Regions from separate parts of the Actinoplanes sp. NPDC048796 genome, predicted to be linked through region 2. Evidence: riboswitches for the same ligand, from Rfam matches in the RefSeq annotation. Region 2 holds a riboswitch; each other region holds the start of a gene.
What was found. A riboswitch is a leader RNA that binds a small molecule or an ion and turns the genes downstream of it on or off. The one in region 2 is predicted to bind cobalamin.
Positions count from the first base shown of each region.

Region 1: it holds a riboswitch for cobalamin, as region 2 does, so the genes downstream of both, AB0C26_RS40145 (ABC transporter substrate-binding protein) here and AB0C26_RS21495 (VWA domain-containing protein) in region 2, are expected to answer to the same signal.
Region 3: it holds a riboswitch for cobalamin, as region 2 does, so the genes downstream of both, AB0C26_RS40120 (ribonucleoside-diphosphate reductase subunit alpha) here and AB0C26_RS21495 (VWA domain-containing protein) in region 2, are expected to answer to the same signal.

Region 1 covers NZ_JBEZGO010000017.1:84,370-90,853, reverse strand. Annotated here, with positions in the region: gene AB0C26_RS40170 (cytochrome c oxidase assembly protein) at 1-1,666, shown strand, start outside; gene AB0C26_RS40165 (copper chaperone PCu(A)C) at 1,699-2,205, shown strand; gene AB0C26_RS40160 (Dyp-type peroxidase) at 2,202-3,341, shown strand; gene AB0C26_RS40155 (copper resistance CopC family protein) at 3,338-3,871, shown strand; gene AB0C26_RS40150 (hypothetical protein) at 3,906-4,247, shown strand; cobalamin riboswitch at 4,267-4,442, shown strand; gene AB0C26_RS40145 (ABC transporter substrate-binding protein) at 4,525-5,493, shown strand; gene AB0C26_RS40140 (iron ABC transporter permease) at 5,505-6,482, shown strand; gene AB0C26_RS40135 (iron chelate uptake ABC transporter family permease subunit) at 6,479-6,484, shown strand, end outside.
Region 2 covers NZ_JBEZGO010000004.1:612,377-618,860, forward strand. Annotated here, with positions in the region: gene cobO (cob(I)yrinic acid a,c-diamide adenosyltransferase) at 1-88, opposite strand, end outside; gene AB0C26_RS21495 (VWA domain-containing protein) at 318-2,387, opposite strand; cobalamin riboswitch at 2,417-2,539, opposite strand; gene AB0C26_RS21500 (gluconokinase) at 2,584-4,158, opposite strand; gene AB0C26_RS21505 (hypothetical protein) at 4,220-5,440, opposite strand; gene AB0C26_RS21510 (SigE family RNA polymerase sigma factor) at 5,437-5,949, opposite strand; gene AB0C26_RS21515 (SRPBCC domain-containing protein) at 6,008-6,484, opposite strand, start outside.
Region 3 covers NZ_JBEZGO010000017.1:74,390-80,873, reverse strand. Annotated here, with positions in the region: gene AB0C26_RS40120 (ribonucleoside-diphosphate reductase subunit alpha) at 1-1,582, opposite strand, end outside; cobalamin riboswitch at 1,686-1,893, opposite strand; gene AB0C26_RS40115 (hypothetical protein) at 2,253-2,636, opposite strand; gene AB0C26_RS40110 (hypothetical protein) at 2,791-3,039, opposite strand; gene AB0C26_RS40105 (iron ABC transporter permease) at 3,179-4,285, shown strand; gene AB0C26_RS40100 (ABC transporter substrate-binding protein) at 4,287-5,225, shown strand; gene AB0C26_RS40095 (ABC transporter ATP-binding protein) at 5,222-5,986, shown strand; gene AB0C26_RS40090 (methyltransferase domain-containing protein) at 5,983-6,484, shown strand, end outside.

The sequences.
Region 1 (6,484 bases), on a different contig from region 2:
GTCGGACGTGCTGGCGGTTCCGGTGGGCCGGCTCAGCGCGCACGCCGTCGCCAGCTTCGCCTTCTCGATCGGCCAGGGCCAGGCGCTGCTGCTGCAGGCGGCGCTGGCGCTGGCCGTCGTGGTGCTGAGCCGGGCCGGGGTGTCCCGCGGGCTCGCCTTCACGACAGCGGTGGTGGCCTCGATCGCGCTGCTGCCGCCGGCGTTCACCGGGCACGCCGCCTCGGCCGGCAACCACCAGATCGCGGTGACCAGCCTCGCGTTGCACGTGCTGGCCGCCTCGCTGTGGATCGGCGGTCTCGTGGGGCTGCTGGTGGTCCGCCGGGTCCGCCGCTTCGCCGAGACCGCCTCGCGGTACAGCCGGCTCGCTCTCGCCTGCTTCGTGGCGACGGGCGTCAGCGGCGTGGCCAACGCGGCCGTGCGCCTCGGCGGCCTGTCGCCGCTGTGGACCACCCGGTACGGCGTCCTCGTGCTGCTGAAGGTCCTGGCCCTGGTCGTGGTGGGCCTGATCGGCGCGCGGCACCGCGCCCGGACGCTGCCGGCGCTGGCCGACGGGAAGCCGGGCGCGTTCCCGCGGCTGGCGGTGGGGGAGCTGGCCGTGCTCGGCGCGGCGGTGGGCCTGGCCGTGGCGCTGTCGCGGTCACCGGCGCCCGAGGCCGTGGCGGAGCCGGATCCGCTGGTCGAGCTGCTGGGCTTCGGGATGCCGGCGCCGGCGACCGCGCTGCGGATGCTCGGCAACCCGCTGCCGGACATGTTCTTCCTGACGATCACGGTCGCCGGGGTCTTCTTCTACCTGGCCGGGGTGCTGCGGCTGCGCCGAGCCGGGCACGCGTGGCCGGTCAGCCGCACGGCGAGCTGGACCGGCGGCATGGTGGTGCTGGCGGCGATCACCGGCCTCGGGGTCGTCCGGTACTCGTACGTCCTGTTCAGCGTGCACATGGTCCAGCACATGGTGCTCTCGATGGTGGTGCCGATCCTGCTGGTCGGCGGCGCGCCGGTCACGCTGGCCCTGCGCGCGCTGCGCAAGCCGTCCGATCCGCAGGTCCGCGGCGCGCGGGAGTGGCTGCTGATCGCGCTGCACAGCCGGTACACGCGCTTTCTCACTCACCCGGTCGTGGCGCTGGCGATCTACGTCGCGAGCCTGTACGGGCTGTACTTCAGCGGGCTGCTGGGCACCCTGATGCGCTACCACCTGGGTCACCTGGCCATGCTGGCCCACTTCGTGCTGGCCGGCTATCTGCTGTTCTGGGTGCTGATCGGTGTCGACCCGGGACGCCGGCGCGTGCACCCGGCGCTGCTCACGCTGGTGCATTTCCTGGCGATGGTGTCGCACGCGTTCTTCGGTTTCGTGCTGCTGCAGGCGACGACCGTCATCGGCCTGGACTGGTACAGCGCCGTCCACCCGTCCTGGGCCTCGTCGTTGCTGGCCGACCAGCGGCTCGGCGCCGGGCTGGCCTGGGCGTTCGGTGAGCTGCCGGCCGCCGTCATCATGCTGCTGCTGGTCCGGCAGTGGATCCGTAGCGACGAGCGGGAGCAGGTTCGCCTGGACCGGGCGGCCGACCGGGCCGACGCCTCGGGCGAACAGGACGACCTGGCCCGCTACAACGCTTTCCTGGCCGCCGCGTCGGCCAAGGACGGCGGGAACTTTCGCGGCTCGGCGTCCGACTAAGTCCGCAAAGCCCCTCAAACAGGAAGATAACGATGTATACCATCGCTCGTCGGTCGTTCGCTCTCGCTCTCGTCGTCGCCGCTCTGGCCGGTTGCGGTTCCCAGTCCGCCGCCAAGTCCACTGAGGAGGGCTCCCTCACGGTCCGGGACCCCTGGGTGAAGGCCGTGGACAAGGGCATGACCGCCGCCTTCGGCACCCTGGTGAACGGCACCGGCAAGGACGTGACGGTGGTCAAGGCGGCCACCTCCGTCTCGCCGATGGAGCTGCACGAGATGGCCATGCAGGACGGGAAGATGGTGATGCGGCCCAAGGAGGGCGGCTTCGTCATCAAGGCCGGCGGCACCCACGAGCTCTCGCCCGGCGGCGACCACCTGATGATCATGGACCCGTCGGCGCCGATCAAGCCCGGCGACGAGCTCCGGTTCACCCTCACCCTCGGCGACGGCGGCACGGTCCAGTTCAGCGCGGTGGCCAAGCCGTTCACCGGCGCGGGGGAGAGCTACGCCCCCAGCGCCGCGCCGTCGATGGCGGGCATGTGAGGCTCCGCCGCCGCTACCTGCTCGCCGGCGGCGCGCTGGCCGGGGCCGGCGCCGCCGCGGGCTTCCTCGCGACCCGGGAGGAAGCGTCAGCGGTCGCGGCTTCGGACGTCGTTGCCTTCCACGGCGTACGCCAGGCCGGCGTGACCACCGAGCCGCCGGCGCACGCCTCGTTCGTCGCCCTCACCCTGCCCGCCGGCACCGACCGGCGGGCGCTGGGCCGGATGATGCGGCTGCTCTCGGACGACGCCCGCCGGCTCACCGCGGGGGAGCCGGCCCTGGGCGACACCGACGCCCAGCTGGCCGTGCTGCCGGCCCGGCTGACCGTCACGTTCGGCTTCGGGCCGGGCCTGTACCGGGCGGCCGGGCTGCCGTCGCCGGTCAAGGATCTGCCGGCGTTCCCGATCGACCGGCTGGAGGCGCGGTGGTCGGGCGGGGACCTGCTGCTGCAGATCTGCGCCGACGACCCGCTCACCGTCGCGCACGCCCAGCGCATGCTCGTCAAGGACGCCCGGCCGTTCGGGGCGGTCCGGTGGGCGCAGATCGGCTTCCGGCGCGCGTACGGCGTGCAGCAACCGGGCTTCACCCAGCGCAACGTGCTCGGCCAGCTGGACGGCACGGCCAACCCGGCCGGGGCCGCGAGGGACACGGCGGTGTGGCGGCCGGACGGCAGCACCACGCTGGTCGTGCGCCGGATCCGGGCCGAGATCGAGAAGTGGGATCTGCTCAGCGTCGGCGACAAGGAGAACGCGGTCGGCCGCCGGATGGTCAGCGGGGCGCCGTTCACCGGGACGAGGGAACACGACGAGCCCGACTTCGCCGCGCTCGACACCACCGGCCTGCCCGTCATGCCGGACTTCGCCCACGTGACCCGGGCCCACGTCACCGACCCGGCGCTGAAGATCCTGCGCCGGCCGTACAACTACGACGCCGCCCCGAACGCGGCCGGGCACCCCGACAGCGGGCTGATCTTCGCCTCGTACCAGGGCGACATCGAGCGGCAGTACGTGCCCATCCAGCAGCGTCTGGCCGAGAAGGACCTGCTCAACGAATGGATCACCCCGATCGGCTCGGCGGTCTTCGCCGTGCCACCCGGCTGCACCGAGGACGGCTGGATCGGCGAGGAAGTGCTCACATGACGTACCTCGGAAAGGTTCTGCTCGGGCTCGCGGCGCTGGTGGCGGTACTGCTGCCCGGCACGCCGGCGTGGGCGCACACCCAGCTGGTCGCCACGAGCCCGGCCAGGGAGGCCGTGCTGACGAAGGCCCCCGAGGCGATCACCCTGGAGTTCAGCCAGCGCCTCAACCCGTCGTTCACCACTATCGCCCTCAGCGACGCGGCCCGCCGCCAGATCGCCGCCTCCACCCCCGCCGTCGACACGGCGAAGGGCACGATCGTCCCGCGCGAGCCGTTGGGCAACGGCACCTACACGGTCGCCTACCGGGTGGTGTCGGTCGACGGTCACACGGTCCAGGGCTCGTACGTCTTCACCGTCGACGACCCCGCGCTGCCCCCGGCGGCGGCCACCACCGCCACCCCGCCGGCCGGCTCCGGAGGCGGCGTTCCCGCCGGCGTCCTGATCGGTCTCGCCGCCTTGGGCGTGGCCCTCGCCGGCACCGCTACCTGGTTCTTCGTCGCCGGTAAGCACCGGTCGGCGGCCCGTGCCTGACCGCGGCTACCGTGTCCGGATGCGAGGATGCACCCTGACCGTCTGCCGGGACTGCTGCTGCGGCAACGCGCTCAAGCACCCGTCGGTCGACCACGACGCCCAGCTGGACCGGTTGCGGTCGGCGCTGGCGCCGGCCCATCGCGTACGGACCAGCCGGTGCCTCGACGTATGCGACGAGGCGAACGTGATGGTGGTGCACCCCACGCCCGCCGCCCGGCGGAGTGGCGCCGCGCCGGTGTGGTTCGGCCTGGTCCTCAGCGACGCGGTCGAGGCCGACCTGGTCGCCTGGGTCGAGGCCGGCGGGCCGGGTGTGGCCGAGATTCCGCCGGTGCTGGACCTCTCGGTGATCCCGGCCCCGGGCCGCCGCCCCGGATGATCATGACGGGGTGCGGCGGCTATGGTGGTCGGGCCGTGGTGCTCGGGAAGCCGGTGTGAGACCGGCGCGGCCCTCGCCACTGTGAACGGGATGCCGGAGCCACCGTGAGGTCACTGGGCGTAACCGCCTGGGAAGGCCGGCCGCCGGCGCATCATCCCGTCAGCCAGGAGACCGGCCACGGCACCGCAACGACCCGTCCACGAGGTGCTGGAAGGCGGTCCCGATGCGCGTACGCGCCGTACGGTCCCCTGTGTCCTGGCTCGCTGCCGTTCTGGCAGTGGGTCTTCTCGCCGGCTGTGGCGGCGCGTCCGAGGCCTCGGACAAGCCGCCCACCGAGGCGTCGATCACGAACTGCGGGATCGCCGTGCCCACCGGCACACCGCCGGCGCGGATCTTCGCCGCCTTCCACAACGCCATCGAGGCGGTGTACGCGCTCGGCGCCGGCGACAAGGTGGTCGGCGCCGCCTACCTCGACAATCCGCTGCTCCCCGAGTACGCCGCGCGGTTCACGCCGGCCTACTACCCCGAGGAGTACCCGAGCCGCGAAGAGGTGCTGCGGCTCGACCCGGACTTCGTCGTCTCCGGCTTCACCGGTGCCTTCACCCCCGAGGGCCTCGGCACCCGGGCCGAACTGAACAAAATCGGCATGGGGTCGTACCTGTTCTCGCAGTACTGCCCGTCGGCCGACGGCAAGGACCAGAAGGACCTGGCCGCCAACGACGTCTCCCTCGACAGCGTCTACGGCGACCTCACCGGCCTCGGCCAGGTGCTCGGCAAGACAGCCGAGGCCCAGGAGCTGGTCGCGAAGATGAAGAAGACCGTCGCCGACACCGGGAGCAAGCTCACCGGCGTGACCCGGCCGCGGGTCGCCATGCTCAACCGGCCCGGCGGCGGCGAACTGCGGGTCTTCGGCACCGGGGACGTCGCCACCACCATCATCGAGAAGGCCGGCGGCACCCAGGCCTTCGACGACGTGCCGGGCCGGCTCACCCGGGTCGGCACCGAGGAGCTGATCCGGCGCGAGCCCGACGTGATCGTCGTCCCCGCCTGCTGCGGCGCCGATGTCGGACCGTCCGGGGCACAGGACGTCATCGACGGGCTCAAGAAAGATCCCGCGCTGGCCAACGTGCCGGCGGTCCGCGCCGGCCGGATCTACGCGGTCACGTTCGCCGAGGTCACCCCGGGCGTCCGCAACGCCGACGCCGTCGCGAATCTGGCCAAGCTCCTGCACCCGGAGAAGTTCTGAGCCGGCGCGCCGTGGGCCTGGTCGTGGCCGTCGCCGTGCTGGCGGCGGCCACGACCGGTTCGGTGCTGCTCGGCAACCAGACCATCGGCGTACGGGCGGCGCTCGGCACCTGGCTGCACCCGGACGGCTCGGACGTGCAGCGGATCGTGGAGTACCTGCGGGTGCCGCGCACCCTGGTCGGCCTGCTCGCCGGGGCCGCGCTCGGCGTCTCCGGCGTGCTGCTGCAGGGGCTGACCCGCAACGCGCTGGCCGGTCCCGAGGTGCTGGGGGTGAACGCCGGCGCGGCGCTGACCGTGGTCCTGGGCATCACCCTCTTCGGCGTGCACAGCTTCGGCGGCTGGGTCTGGTTCTCCTTCGCCGGCGCCGCGCTGGCCGGCCTGGGGGTCCATACCCTGGCCTCGTACGGGCGAGGCGGGGCCACGCCGGTCAAGCTGGCCCTCGCCGGGGCGGCCGCGACCGCGTTCCTGGGCGGCCTGACCACCGCGCTCACGCTGCTCGACATCAACACCTTCAACGCCTACCGGTACTGGTCGGTGGGCGCCCTCACCTCGGCCGACGCGGCGGTGATCCGGACCGCGCTGCCGTTCCTGGCGGTGGGCGCGGCGCTGGCCGTGCTGTCGGCGCGGGCGCTGGACGCGCTGGCCCTCGGCGACGACATGGCCCGCTCGCTCGGGCAGGGCCTGATGGTGGGCCGGGCCACGGCCGCACTGGCCGCCGTGGTGCTCACCGGCACGGCGGTGGCCCTGGCCGGGCCGATCGCGTTCGTCGGCCTGACCGTGCCGCACATGGCGCGGGCCCTGGCCGGACCCGGGCATCGGTGGCTGCTGCCGTACGCGGCCGTCCTCGCCCCGATCGTCCTGCTGACGGCCGACGTGCTCGGCCGCGTGGTGGCACGGCCGCAGGAGCTCCAGGCCGGAATCGTCACCGCCATCGCCGGGGCGCCGTTCTTCGTGGCTCTGGTACGCCGTCGCAAGCTGGCCGAGCTGTGAAG
Region 2 (6,484 bases):
CCGTGTGCACAGCGAGCACAGCCTGCCGCCGCCGCTGCCGCGTCGTCAGCCCGTCATCGGGCACGCTGGCCACTTTCCCTTGCGGCATCAGACCCCACTTCCTTTCCCGTACGCGTCACTGGCACCGACCGGGCCACGCCCGCAACCCTCCCGCACGACCCGCACGCCAGGCGGGCCGTCCGCTCTCCCGGCCCGCGCACCTTCCGGCTGCCGGCGGCTTCCTCCGGCACGGCCGTCGGCGGCGCGGGCACGCTCGGCGTGACCGGAACCGCCCGGCGTCTCGACAGCTGTCCACCACCCGGTCGCGGCCGGCAAGGTCAAGCTGCCGCGCCCCTCATCTCCAGCGCCTCCAACGGCATGAGGTCGGCGCCGAGCGCCGTGGCCAGCCGCCCGGCCAGGTTGAGCCGGATCGGCCCGGTCTCGCAGTCGACGACCACCGTGGACACGCCGGCCAGCGCGGGCGCGACCGTGACCGGGTCGGGCCCGCTGGTGGCGCGCCCGTCGGTGACGACGATCAGCAGCGGCCGCCGGCGCGGATCGCGGCGGCGCTCGGTGGCGATGGTGGCCGCGGCGGAACGCAGCCCGGCGGCCAGCGGCGTACGTCCCCCGGTCCGCAGACTGGCCAGCCGCATGACGCCGACCTCGTGGCTGGACGTGGGCGGCAGCACCCGCTCGGCCTCGTGCCCCCGGAACGTGATCATCCCGATCCGGTCCCGCCGCTGGTAGGCGTCCCGCAGCAGCGAGAGCACAGCAGTCTTGACAATCGTCATGCGCTTGCGGGCCGCCATCGACCCGGAGGCGTCCACCACGAAGAGCACAAGGTTGGCTTCCCGCCCGACGTGTACCGCCTCGCGCAGATCCCGGGGATGAACCACACTGCCGGTCCGCGCGTCCCGGCCGCGCCGGTGGAGGGCCGCGCGCAGCGTGGCGGGCAGGTGGGGAGCGCCGGCGAGCTTGCCCTGAGGCACCCGCGAGCCGACCACCCGCCCGCGCCGGGCGTAGGCCGGGGAGCGCTTTCCGGCGTGGCCGCCGACGCCGCGCCGGGCGATGCTCAGGTTCCGGGGGCGGTAGGCGGCGCCGGCGGGCGCGGCCGCCGCCGGGGAGGGCTGTTCCTGGCCGCCGGCCGGCGGCTTCGAAGCCTGTTCCTGGCCGGGGCCGTGATCGGCCGGGCTGTCGCCGCCGCCGTTCGGCCGGGGCGCCGGGCCACGGTCGTCGGGACCGGGGCCTCCGCCGCCGGGCCCGCCGCCCGGTGAAGGCGGGTCGTCCTCGGGGTCCGTGTCGTCACCGGAGCCGGTGTCCGTGGCGCCGCCGGGCCGCGGTGGAGCCTCGCGCTCGGCCTCCTGCTGCTGGGCGTCGGCTTCGGCCAGGGCCTCGTCGAGCTTCTCCTCGTCGGTCCCCGGCGGGTCGAGCGGGTCGCGCCGGCGGCGGTGCGGCAGGGCGAGCCGGGCCGCGTCCCGGACGTCGTCGGCGGTGACCACGTCGCGGCCGTGCCAGGCGGCCAGGGCGACCGCGCAGCGGGCCACCACGATGTCGGCGCGCATCCCGTCGACGCCGTAGGCCAGGCAGACCCGGGCGATCCGGTCGAGCTCGTGGTCGGGCAGTGCCACCCGGGGCAGCCGTTCGCGGGCGGCCGCGATCCGGGCCGCCAGCTCCCGCTCGTCGCCGGCGAAGCGGGCCGCGAACGCGTCGGGGCCGGCCTCGTAGGCCAGGCGCCGCCGCACCACCTCGGCCCGGTCGGTGGCGTCGCGGGGCGCCGCCACCGTCACCACCAGGCCGAACCGGTCGACCAGCTGCGGGCGAGGCTCGCCCTCCTCCGGGTTCATGGTGCCGACCAGCAGGAACCGGGCCGCGTGCTTGACCGAGACCCCGTCGCGCTCGACGTGGGCCCGGCCCATCGCCGCCGCGTCGAGCAGCAGGTCGACCAGGTGGTCGGGAAGCAGGTTGACCTCGTCGACGTAGAGGACCCCGCGATGCGCCGCGGCGAGCAGCCCGGGCTCGTACGCCTTGACCCCGTCGGCGAGCGCGCGCTGAATGTCGAGCGTGCCCACGACGCGGTCTTCGGTGGCTCCGACCGGCAGTTCGACCAGCGTCGCCGGCCGGCGGAAGTGGGGGCTGTCCGGCGCGTGCGGCCCGTCGGGGCATGCGGGGTCGGGCGCCGCCGGGTCGCAGGCGAACCGGCAGCCGCGCACGACGGCGACGTCCGGCAGCAGGGCGGCCAGGGCCCGCACGATCGTGCTCTTGGCGGTGCCCTTCTCTCCCCGGACCAGCACCCCGCCGACGGCGGGGGAAACGGCGGTGAGCAGCAGGGCCAGGCGCAGGTCGGCCAGGCCGACAACGGCCGAGAACGGGTACGGCGTCACGCGGATCCCTTCTGTGCGGGTGTCCACGCCCGCACGATGAGTGACACGAGCGGCCGGAGTCTCCTGACTCCCGGATCAGCGCTCCCCGCACGCCTTCCGGCCTGGCCGGCCGTGGCTTCTCGGCGGATCGCTCCCCGGTCACAGTGGCGGGACCGTCCCGGATTTCCACCGGGTTCCTCCGCTACCGCTCGTGGGCCATGCTTTCCTACGGCTCACCGCGCCGTCAACGCGGGGTGTCGCTCACCGCTTTTTCGGTGTCCGGGATCGGCTGGGGCGCCAGCTTGTCGAGTTCCTTGACCACGTCGAGCACGGCCAGGGCCGACGTCTCGATCAGCGGCCGCAGCCGGGCGTAGAGTTCCGCGTTCTCCGGGTCGGGCACTGTCGGCTCGCCGATCGGGACGAGCGCGGCCGCGTGGTCGAGGTCGGGCAGCTCACCCAGCGCGTGCCGGGCCAGCAGGCACGCTCCGAGGGCGGTGCCCTCGGGGGTGTCGGCCACCGACACCGGCAGGTCGAGCGCGGCCGCGAGCACACCCACCCACAGGTCGGAGGCGACCGCCCCGCCGGTGGCCCGCACCTCGGTGACCGCGATGCCCTCGGCCGTGAACGAGTCCCGCACCAGCGCCAGCTGCTGGCAGACCCCCTCGACGGCCGAGCGCACCAGGTGGGCCCGGCCGTGTTCGCGCCGCAGGCCGAGGTAGGCCCCGCGCAGCCCGGACCGCCACCACGGCGCCCGCTCCCCCAGCAGGTACGGCAGGCAGAGCAGCCCGTCGCTGCCCGGAACGACCCCCTGCGCCTCGATGAGCAGGGCGGCGTCGCGCTCGTCGGCGTCCTCGCCCTCGGCGCCGGGGCGCTCGAACCCGCCCGCGAAGCTCTCGCCGGCCCAGCGCACGACCGATCCGGCGTTGTTCACCGCGCCGCCGATCACCCACCGGTCGTCGGTGAGCGCGTAGCAGAACAGCCGCCCCGCCTTGTCGGCCGTGGGCCGGTCGACCACCGTGCGCAGGGCGCCGCTGGTGCCCAGCGAGATCGCCGCGACCCCGGCCGGGGTGGCGCCGACGCCGAGGTTGGCCAGCGGCCCGTCGGCGGCGCCGATGATGAGCGGGGTGGCCGGGTCGAGGCCGGCCGCGCGGGCGACGCCGGCGTTCAGGCGCAGCCGCCGCGTGGTGCTGACCACCTCGGCCAGCTGCTCGGCCCGGACGCCGCCGATCTCCAGCGCCTCGGGATCCCACCGGCGCTCGTGGATGTCGTACAGCCCCGTGCCGGACGCGACCGACAGGTCGAGCAGGAACGGCTCGTCGGCCACCGCCGCCAGCACCAGCTCCTTGACCCCGCCCCAGCGCGGCGTGGACCGCAGCGTCTCCGGGTCGTTCTCGCGCCACCAGGCCAGTTTCGTCAGCGGCGACATCGGGTGCACGGGCGTGCCCGTACGCCCCTGGAGCTTCTTGCCGAGCCCGGCCTCGATGATCTCGTCGCACTGCTTGCCGGCCCGGCCGTCGGCCCAGGTGACCAGGGGGCCGAGCGGCGCGCCGGCGCCGTCCATGGGCACGAGGGCGTGCAGGAACGCGCTGAGGCCGACCGCGATGACCCGGTCGCCCTGCTCGTGGCAGGCGGCGGCGACGTCGATCAGCGCCTTGACGGCCGCGTCGCGCAGCTGGGCCGGGTCGAGCTCGGCGCGCCCGGGTCCCGGCACGGAGAGCGGATAGTGAACGCTGACCAGCGCGCGCAACTGCCCGTCGGGCCCGGCCGCCACCCCTTTCGTCGCGGTGGTCCCGGTGTCGATCCCGATCACGACGTCCATGCGCAGCCTCCAGCTCTCCAGCGCCTTCCGACCTCCAACCTAGTGCCCCGCCCGGCGCCGCTCACGGCAGAGGCACCAGGATCGGCCGCCCCCGCGTGGGAGTGACCTCGAGCTCGGTGGCCGCGCCGGGAAGCAGCGCGGCCGGACCGGTCACCGGAAGCCAGGAGCCGCCGTCGGCGCGATAGCGCAGGGCACAGTTCAGTGCGGCCACGGCCACGCCCAGCTGCTGGGGAAGGCGCGCGTGGAGAACGCTCGGGCCGCCGGGGATCTCGGTCGCCAGGCCGTCCTCCAGCCGGCCCAGGTAGTGCGGGGTGGGCGCCGAGGTGGCGGGGCCGTGCATCCAGAACACGCGCGCGGATCCGTCCAGGGCCACGGTCTGCACCACGAGGCGCCGGCCGTCCGGGGTGGCGGCACGCAGGTACCACTCGGTGGGCCCGGTCCAGGCGTGGTAGCCGTGCGGGTCGGAGTACCGGGGCAGGGTGCGGATGTCCCATCCGCCGGCGGTGGCCCGTCCCGCCCGCTCCCAGCCGGGCAGGTCCCGCGTGATCCGCTCGGGGATCTGGTTGTCGGCCCCGCCGGTGTCGACGACGTCGTGCAGGTTGGCCAGCGGCACCGCCGGGTCGTCGCCGTGCTGCCGCAGGGCGACGCGCACGACACCGTCGGCCGCCGGGAACCGCCGGATCGCCATGCCGTCGGCGTCGGCGCGCAGCGGGGCGAAACCGCGCTCGACCCGCCCGTCGGCGCCGAAGCGGTAGTCGGGCGAGAACTCGACCGCCCGCCCGGCCGTGGCGACGACCAGGACGTCATGGGCGGGCCCGGCCAGCACGGCGCCGGGCGGCACCGTGCCGGCGGGGACGTGGAACGTGCTGCCGGTGGTCCGGAGCCGGTCGCCGTCGGAGTAGACGAAGCCGAGGGCGTCGTAGGCGGGCTGGATCCGCTGAGCGACCAGCGCCACGGGGCCGGCCGGGGTGGACCCGGCCCAGTGCACCCGCGCGCCGCCCGGGCCGGCCATCTCGTGCCAGGTCTGAAGGACGCGCCGGAGCAGGTCCCGGTCGCCGGCCAGATCGCCCCGGGTCGCCGCCGGAACCGCGGACGGCGGCCGATGGAACCAGCCGGCGGCGGCCGTGCCGGCGACGCCGGCGGCCAGCCCACCGGCCAGCAGGGTGCGGCGCCGCACGACTCGCCGCCGCCCGCCCGTGCGGACCCGGTCGAGCAGGTCGGGCGGGGCCTCGAGGTGATCGGTGGCGCGGGCCAGGGCCTGCCGGATGTCGGTGTCGCTCATCGTTGTCCTCCGTCCGGGACGACGGCCGGGCCGAGCACCTCACGGAGCCGGTCCAGACCGCGGGCGGCGTTGCTGCGGACCGTGCCCTCGGTGCAGCCGAGCGCGGCCGCCACCTCGTGGACGGGCAGGTCGGCGAGATAGCGCAGGACCACGGCGGCCCGCTGCCGGGCCGGCAGGCCGCGCAGGGCGACCAGCACCGCCTCGCGGATCGCCACGTCGTCGCCGTGGTCGGGCGCGACCCGGGCCTCCAGATGACCGTCGATCGAGATCTCCTCGCGCAGCGCCCGGCGGCGCCAGCGGTTGGTCGACCGGTTGACCAGCGCCCGGCGCGCGTACGCCTCGGGCATCCCCTCGATGCGCCGCCACCGCACGTACATCTGCTCGAGAACCTCTTGGACAAGGTCCTCGGCCGCGTGCCGATCGCCGGTCAGCAGGTAGGCGATTCGCAGCAGCCCGGTGGACCGGGTGCGCACGAAATCGTCGAAGCCCGCTCGTGGGCTTGAAGCCATCGCCGTCCTTCCGCCGTCGTCACCATTCACGACAGTCGGCGGCGGCCCGGCGTTGCACCTAGATCTCGAATTTCTTCGCGTACGCCGCGCGCAGCTCCTCGAAGCCGTGGTTCTTCGCGTCCGACCCGCGGATCACTCCGGCCGGCCGCCCGTCCAGCAGCCGCCGCAGCACGTCGGCGCACAGGTGCCAGCCGGCCGCCACCATGGCCTGGCTCCCGGGCTGGGAGAGAGTATGCCGCAGGATCAGCCGGGTTCCGCCCTGGTTGTCCTCGAGCTCCCAGCGCAGCAGATCGGCGCCCCACGAATACTCCAGGACCACCGGCGCCTCGGCCCGCAGCACGACGGCCGGCACCGGTTCCCGCACCGCACCGTCCACCATGGTCAAGGTCGTCTCCCCCAGAGACCCCAGATGGCGTACGGGGACGAACGGCGCCCATCGGTCAAGTTGTTCCGGCTCGGTGAGCGCCGCCCACACGACCGCCGGAGCCTGCCGGAATTCCCGCACGAAGACGAGCGTCCACCGTTCGCCGGCCGC
Region 3 (6,484 bases), on a different contig from region 2:
GGGTGGACAGCTCCCTGGCCTCGGCCGAGTCGAACGGCAGCCGCAGCTGGAAGAAAGCGTCCTGCAGGCCCATCAAGCCGAGCCCGACCGGCCGCCACCGCGGATTCGACCTGGCGGCCTGCGGCGACGGGTAATAGTTGATGTCGATGACCCGGTCCAGGAAGACCACTGCCGTACGCACGGTCTCGCGCAGTTTCTCCCAATCGACGCCACCGCCGGCGAGGTGCGCGCCGAGATTGACCGAGCCGAGGTTGCAGACCGCGGTCTCGTCGTCCGAGTTGACCTCGAGGATTTCGGTGCACAGATTCGACAGGTGAATGGTGTTGCCGGGCGCGCCGGTCTGGTTCGACAGCCGGTTCGACGGGTCCTTGAACGTCATCCAGCCGTTGCCGGTCTGTGCGAGCGTGCGCATCATCCGCCCGTACAGGTCGCGGGCCTTGACGGTTTTCACCGCCTTCTTCTCGGCCCTTCGGTACGCCTCGTCGAACGCCTCACCGAACAGGTCGGGCAGTTCCGGCGCGTCGGACGGGTCGATCAGCGACCAGTCGCCGTCGGCCTCGACCCGGCGCATGAACTCGTCCGGGATCCAGTTGGCCAGATTCAAGTTGTGGGTACGGCGTGACTCCTCACCCGTGTTGTCGCGCAGTTCCAGGAATTCCTCGACGTCGGGATGCCACGGCTCCAGATAGACGCACGCGGCGCCCTTACGGCGGCCGCCCTGGTTGACCGCGGCGACCCCGGCGTCGAGCGTCTTGAGGAACGGGACGATGCCGTTGGATCTGCCGTTGGTGCCGCGGATCAGAGCGCCCCGGCCCCGGATCCGGCTCCACGAGACACCGATGCCGCCGGAGAACTTCGACAGCTTCGCGACCTGGTGGTAGCGCTCGTAAATGGAGTCGAGCTCGTCCTTGGGGGAGTCGACCAGGAAACACGACGACATCTGCGTGTGCCGGGTGCCGGAGTTGAACAGCGTCGGCGAACTCGGCAGGTAGGCCAGCGACGACATGAGCCGGTAGAAACCGATCGCCTCGTTGGCGTTCCCGGAGAGACCGCAGGCCACCCGGAGCAGCCAATACTGCGGCGTCTCGACGACATCCCGGGAATGCGGATGCCGCAGCAGATAACGATCGGCCACGGTACGCAGCCCGAAGTATTCGAATCGGCGGTCCGCGTCCCCGTCGATCGCGTCGTCGAGCTTGCGGGCGTTACGCCGTACGAAAGCGGCCGTCTCATCCCCGATCAGCCCCAGCTGATGGGCGTAGCGGATGGACTGGGAGAAGCTCGCGACCCCCTGCAGGCGGACTTCCTTGTCCACGTACGCGGCCAGCAGCCGCGCGGCCAGCAGCCGCGCGGCCAGCTTCGAATACTGCGGCTCCTCGCCGATCAGCTCGGCCGCCGTCTGAATGGAGAGCTTGTCGAGTTCGGCGGTGGTGGCACCGTCGTACAACCCGCTGATGGTCTTCGTGGCGACCCGTAACGGGTCGACCTCGTCGAGATCGCCGGACCAGCGCTCGACCGCCTTGACGATCTTGCTGACGTCGACCGTTTCCCGATCGCCGTCGCGTTTGCGTACCCGCACCATGTCTCCCTCGCCTGGGTGAAGGCACGCGGGAGACGCCGACGGCCACGGCACGGCCGACTGGTGGCGTCGGCCGTCCCACGCGGCCTTCGACCGCCGCACACCGGACGGCGTGCGGCGCGCTGGCAGGTCTTCGGACTCGTGGGCGCTCAGCTTCTTCCTACCGGCCGTCGCTTCCCAGGCTCGCGCCCAGTGCTGTGTGACGGCTTTCGTTCCCACTCACCGCTGCGGGGCAGTCCCGGACTCACACCGGGTTCCCTCTTGCCTCGGCCGCACCGTGACGGCGCGGCCGAACCAGCTGCGTGAGACACCATATATGGGCGGACCCCCAAAGCGACAACACCAGATGCTGTGATCGGCGTGTCGCCTCCCGTGATCACCGGTCGCCCACCGGCTACCCTGCGCCCGTGCCGCCGAACCGCCGTACCGCAGCCCGCGCCCTCATCCTCGACGAGAACGGCCACGTCCTGCTGTGCCGGTTCGTCACGCCTCACCCGGCCGTCCCCGAGGAGCCCAGGTGGTCTGGTCCGCCCCACCCATTTCGAACCTCAGGGCGAGATCGCCGGATACCGCGGGCCTGACCTGTTCTCGTTCCGCCACCTGGCCACGCTACTGACCGCCCTGCTCACCTCGGATCGTGCTCGGCCTGTGAACACCGCCCCGCTGGTGGTTCTCAGCCCCGGACTTTCCTGACATCCGCCGGCCAAACGGCGAGCTTCATCCGTCCGTACGCGAACACCCGCAACTCCGGGTCAAGCCACCACAGCCGCTCGGCCCGCGTCATTCCCAGCTCCCGCCCGACCCGAAGCTCACCCAGCGGAACCCGCCACCCCAGCCGTGGCACCCAGGTGCGGAGGCCGTCCGCCCCGAGATCGAGATAGCCGTGCCGCCACCGGCGCCCCGGTCTCTTGAGCGCCGCCTCAACCCGCACGACGCCCGCCCGAGCCCGCCCGATCCGCAGCCGTCCGAGCGCTTCCCCCAGCTCGCCGCCCACGGCCCCGGCGATGAGGTCACCCACCAACTCAGAGATCACCAGCCAATGCTCGTCGCCGAGCATCCCTCACTCAACGTGACGATCATGACAGTCGGCCGCTGCTGAGGGCCGCTCCGGCGGCGCCGTGCCTCCAGGGCCGGGTGCCGGGATGGCCGTCGCCGATCCGGAACCCCGTGTCGGCGTGCGCGGGAAGCGCCGCGAGCTTGCCGGCAGCGGGTTACTGACCCGGGCGTTCGTCGCGGCCCGGCATCGTGATGCGGCCCACCGCCTCCTCCATGGCGAAGTGGCCCAGGTATTCGTCGGGCTGGCCGGGGCGGCGGCGGTAGGCGTGCCAGTCGTCGCTGACGCCCGCGTGGATGTAGCCGATGTCGGTGCCGTCGAGGGTGACGCTGTAGCCGCCCATCGTGCTGACGGTCAGGGTCGCTCCGGCGATTCTGCGACTGTTCAGAGGTACGCGGCGCTCCATCCGTCCACCTCCACACTCCGGAGTCACGTGGCTCCAGATGGTGGCCCGGTTGCCGGCCGGAAAACAACAGCCGAACGGCCGATTCGATGAACCACCTTGGGGGCCACTGCCTTCATCGGCCACTGATCATGCTGTTAGGTTGTTGCACATCTTTGGCAACAACCAACTGTGGGGGTTTGTGGTGTCCGCCGATGTGCTGGGGCTGACCGCCCGACGGCGCCGCACGACCCTCTGGGTGCTGGGCCTGGTCGCCGGGCTGATCGCCACGGGGGTGATCGCGGTCGGCACCGGCGCGATCGGGATCGGCCCGGTGACCGTGGCCAAGATCCTGGGGCACCGGCTGATCGGCTTCCCGTCGGACGTCACCTGGACGCCGCCGCAGGAGGCCATCGTCTGGCAGGTGCGGCTTCCCCGCGTGCTGCTGGGAATGCTCGTCGGCTCCGGTCTTGCCACCTGCGGCGTGGCGCTGCAGGCGATGGTGCGCAACGTGCTCGCCGACCCGTATCTGCTGGGCATCAATTCGGGCGCCTCCAGCGGCGCCGCGGCGGCCATCCTCTTCGGGGTCGGTGCCGGCTTCGGTCAGTACGCCCTGTCGGCCAGCGCCTTCCTCGGCGCGCTCGCCGCGTCGCTGCTCGTCTTCCTGATCGCGCGCGGCGGTGGCCGGGTCACCTCGATGCGCCTGCTGCTCTCCGGCGTCGCCGTCGGCTACGCGCTCTACGCCCTCACCAGCTTCCTGATCTTCGCGTCGGGCTCGGCCGAAGGCTCCCGTTCGGTGATGTTCTGGCTGCTCGGCTCGCTCGGCCTGGCCCGCTGGGACGCGCTGCTGGCGGTGGCCGCGCTCGTCATCGGCGGCACCATCGCCTACCTGACCGTCAGCGGCCGCCGGCTCGACGCCCTCGCCGTCGGCGACGAGACCGCGCACACGCTCGGTGTCTCCCCCGACCGGTTCCGGATGCGGTTGCTGATCGTCGTCTCGCTCGGCGTCGGCGTGCTCGTCTCCGCCTCCGGCAGCATCGGCTTCGCCGGGCTCGTCGTACCCCACCTGGCCCGCCGGATCGTCGGCGCCACCCACACCCGCGTGGTGCCGGTGGCCGCGCTGCTCGGCGCGATCCTGCTGGTCTGGGCCGACGTGGTGGCCCGCGTCGTGCTGGCCCCGCAGGAGATCCCCATCGGCATCATCACCGCGCTGCTCGGCGCCCCGTTCCTGCTGATCCTCATCCGCCGCCTGCACGCCACCGGAGTCTGAGATGAAGAAACTGGCCGCCACCCTCCTCGCCCTCACCCTCGCCGGCTGCGGCGCCGCCGACGCGGCCGGTGACGCCGAGGCCGTCGTCGTCACCAACTGCGGGGTCGACGTCACCTTCGACCAGGCCCCCGAACGGGTCGTTCTGCTCAAGAGCGCCGCCGTGCCCTACCTCCACGACCTCGGCGTGCTCGACCGGGTCACCGCCCGCGCCGGCGCGTACCCCAAGGAGTACTACGACGCGGCGACGCTGGCCGAGCTCGACCGGATCCCGCTGCTGACCGACAAGACCGACACCAGCGGCCACCTTCAGATCTCCCCGGAGGTGGTGATCAGCCAGCAGCCCGACCTGGTCCTCGGCCAGGTCGACAACCTGTCACGCGACACGCTCTCCGCAGTGGACATTCCGCTGCTCGAGGAGCCGGCGATGTGCCCGAACAGCACCGTCGGGCCGACCTTCGACGACGTCTACACACAGCTGGAGACGTACGGCAAGGTCTTCAACCGTCCCGGGCAGGCGGCCACGGCGGCCGCGGCGCTCAAGGACCGCGTCGCCAAGATCGAGAAGACGGGGAACGGCCGTACGGCCGCGGTCCTGTACCCGACGGTCGGCGGCGGCGTGACGTACGCGTACGGCAGCACCAGCATGGCCCACCCCCAGCTGGAAGCCGCGGGCTTCACGAACGTCTTCGGCGACAGCGAGGAGCGCGTCTTCGAGGTGACGCTGGAGGAAATCCTCGGGCGCAACCCCGACGTACTGATCCTGCTGCACAGCGACGGCGATCCCGAGGCCGTCGAGAAGGCGCTGACCGGCCTGCCCGGCTCGGAGAAGCTGAAGGCCGTCCGGAGCGGCAACGTCATGACCCAGCTGTTCAACTTCACCGAGCCACCGTCCCCGCTCTCGGTCGACGGCCTCGAGAAGATCGTGCGGCGCTTCAAGTGATCACCGCGTCGTCCCTGTCCTGGCGCTACGGCGCGAATCCCGTCATCGACGGCGTCGGCGTGACCGCGCGGCCCGGGCGCGTGCTCGGCCTGATCGGCCCCAACGGCAGCGGCAAAACCACACTTCTTCGCTTGCTGTACGGGGCCTTGCGCACCCCCACCGGAACGGTGACCGTCGACGGCACGGCGCTGACGGACCTCTCACCGCGCGAGACCGCCCGCCGCATCGCCGTCGTGGTCCAGGAATCCGGCGGCGAGACCGCCCTGACCGTGGCCGAGATGGTGCTGCTCGGCCGCGGCCCGCACCTGACCACCTTCCAGCGCGCCGGCGCCACCGACCACGACATCGCGGCCGACTGCCTGGCCCGCGTCGGCGCGACCCACCTGGCGGGCCGCGCGTTCGGCGGCCTGTCCGGCGGCGAGCGGCAACGGGTGCTGATCGCCCGCGCGCTGGCTCAGCAGGCCACCCACCTGCTGCTGGACGAGCCGACCAACCACCTCGACATCCGCTACCAGCACGAGATCCTGCACCTGGTCCGCGCCCTCGGCACCTGTTCGATCGTCGTCCTGCACGACCTGAACCTGGCCGCCCGCTACTGCGACGACCTGATCCTGCTCGGCCGGGGCGACGTCGTAGCGGCCGGCCCGGCCGCCGACGTGCTGGACCCGGCGATTCTCGAACCCGTCTACGGCATCGGCATCAGGCGCCTCGACCTCGACGGCAACCTGCACCTGCTCTTCGACCTGGAGGCTCGCCCATGAACACGCAGGACCGCATCAACGAGTACTGGACCGGGCGCGCCCCTTCGTACGACGCGTACCAGCAGCGCCCGTCGCGGGTCGAAGCCGACAACGCGGCCTGGTCCGCGATCTGGTCCGGCGCCCTGCCCTTCGCCCGCGGCGACGTGCTCGACGTCGGTACCGGAAGCGGGCATGTAGCCCTGACTGTGGCCGGCCTCGGCCACCGGGTCACCGGCATCGACCTGTCCGAGGGCATGCTCGCCGAGGCCCGCCGGCACGCCGCGGCGGTTGACTTTCCGCCGGCGTTCCAGCCCGGCGACGCGGTGCAGCCGCCCTTCCCGCCGGCAAGCTTCGACGCCGTGGTCGGCCGCTACGTGATGTGGACGCTGCGGTCGCCGGTCACCGCCGTACAGAATTGGATGCGCCTGCTCCGCCCCGGCGGCGTGGTGGCGGTGGTCGACAGCACGTGGTTCCCAGAGGGCCTGGACAGCGCCGGGGAGAACTTCACCGGCTTCTACG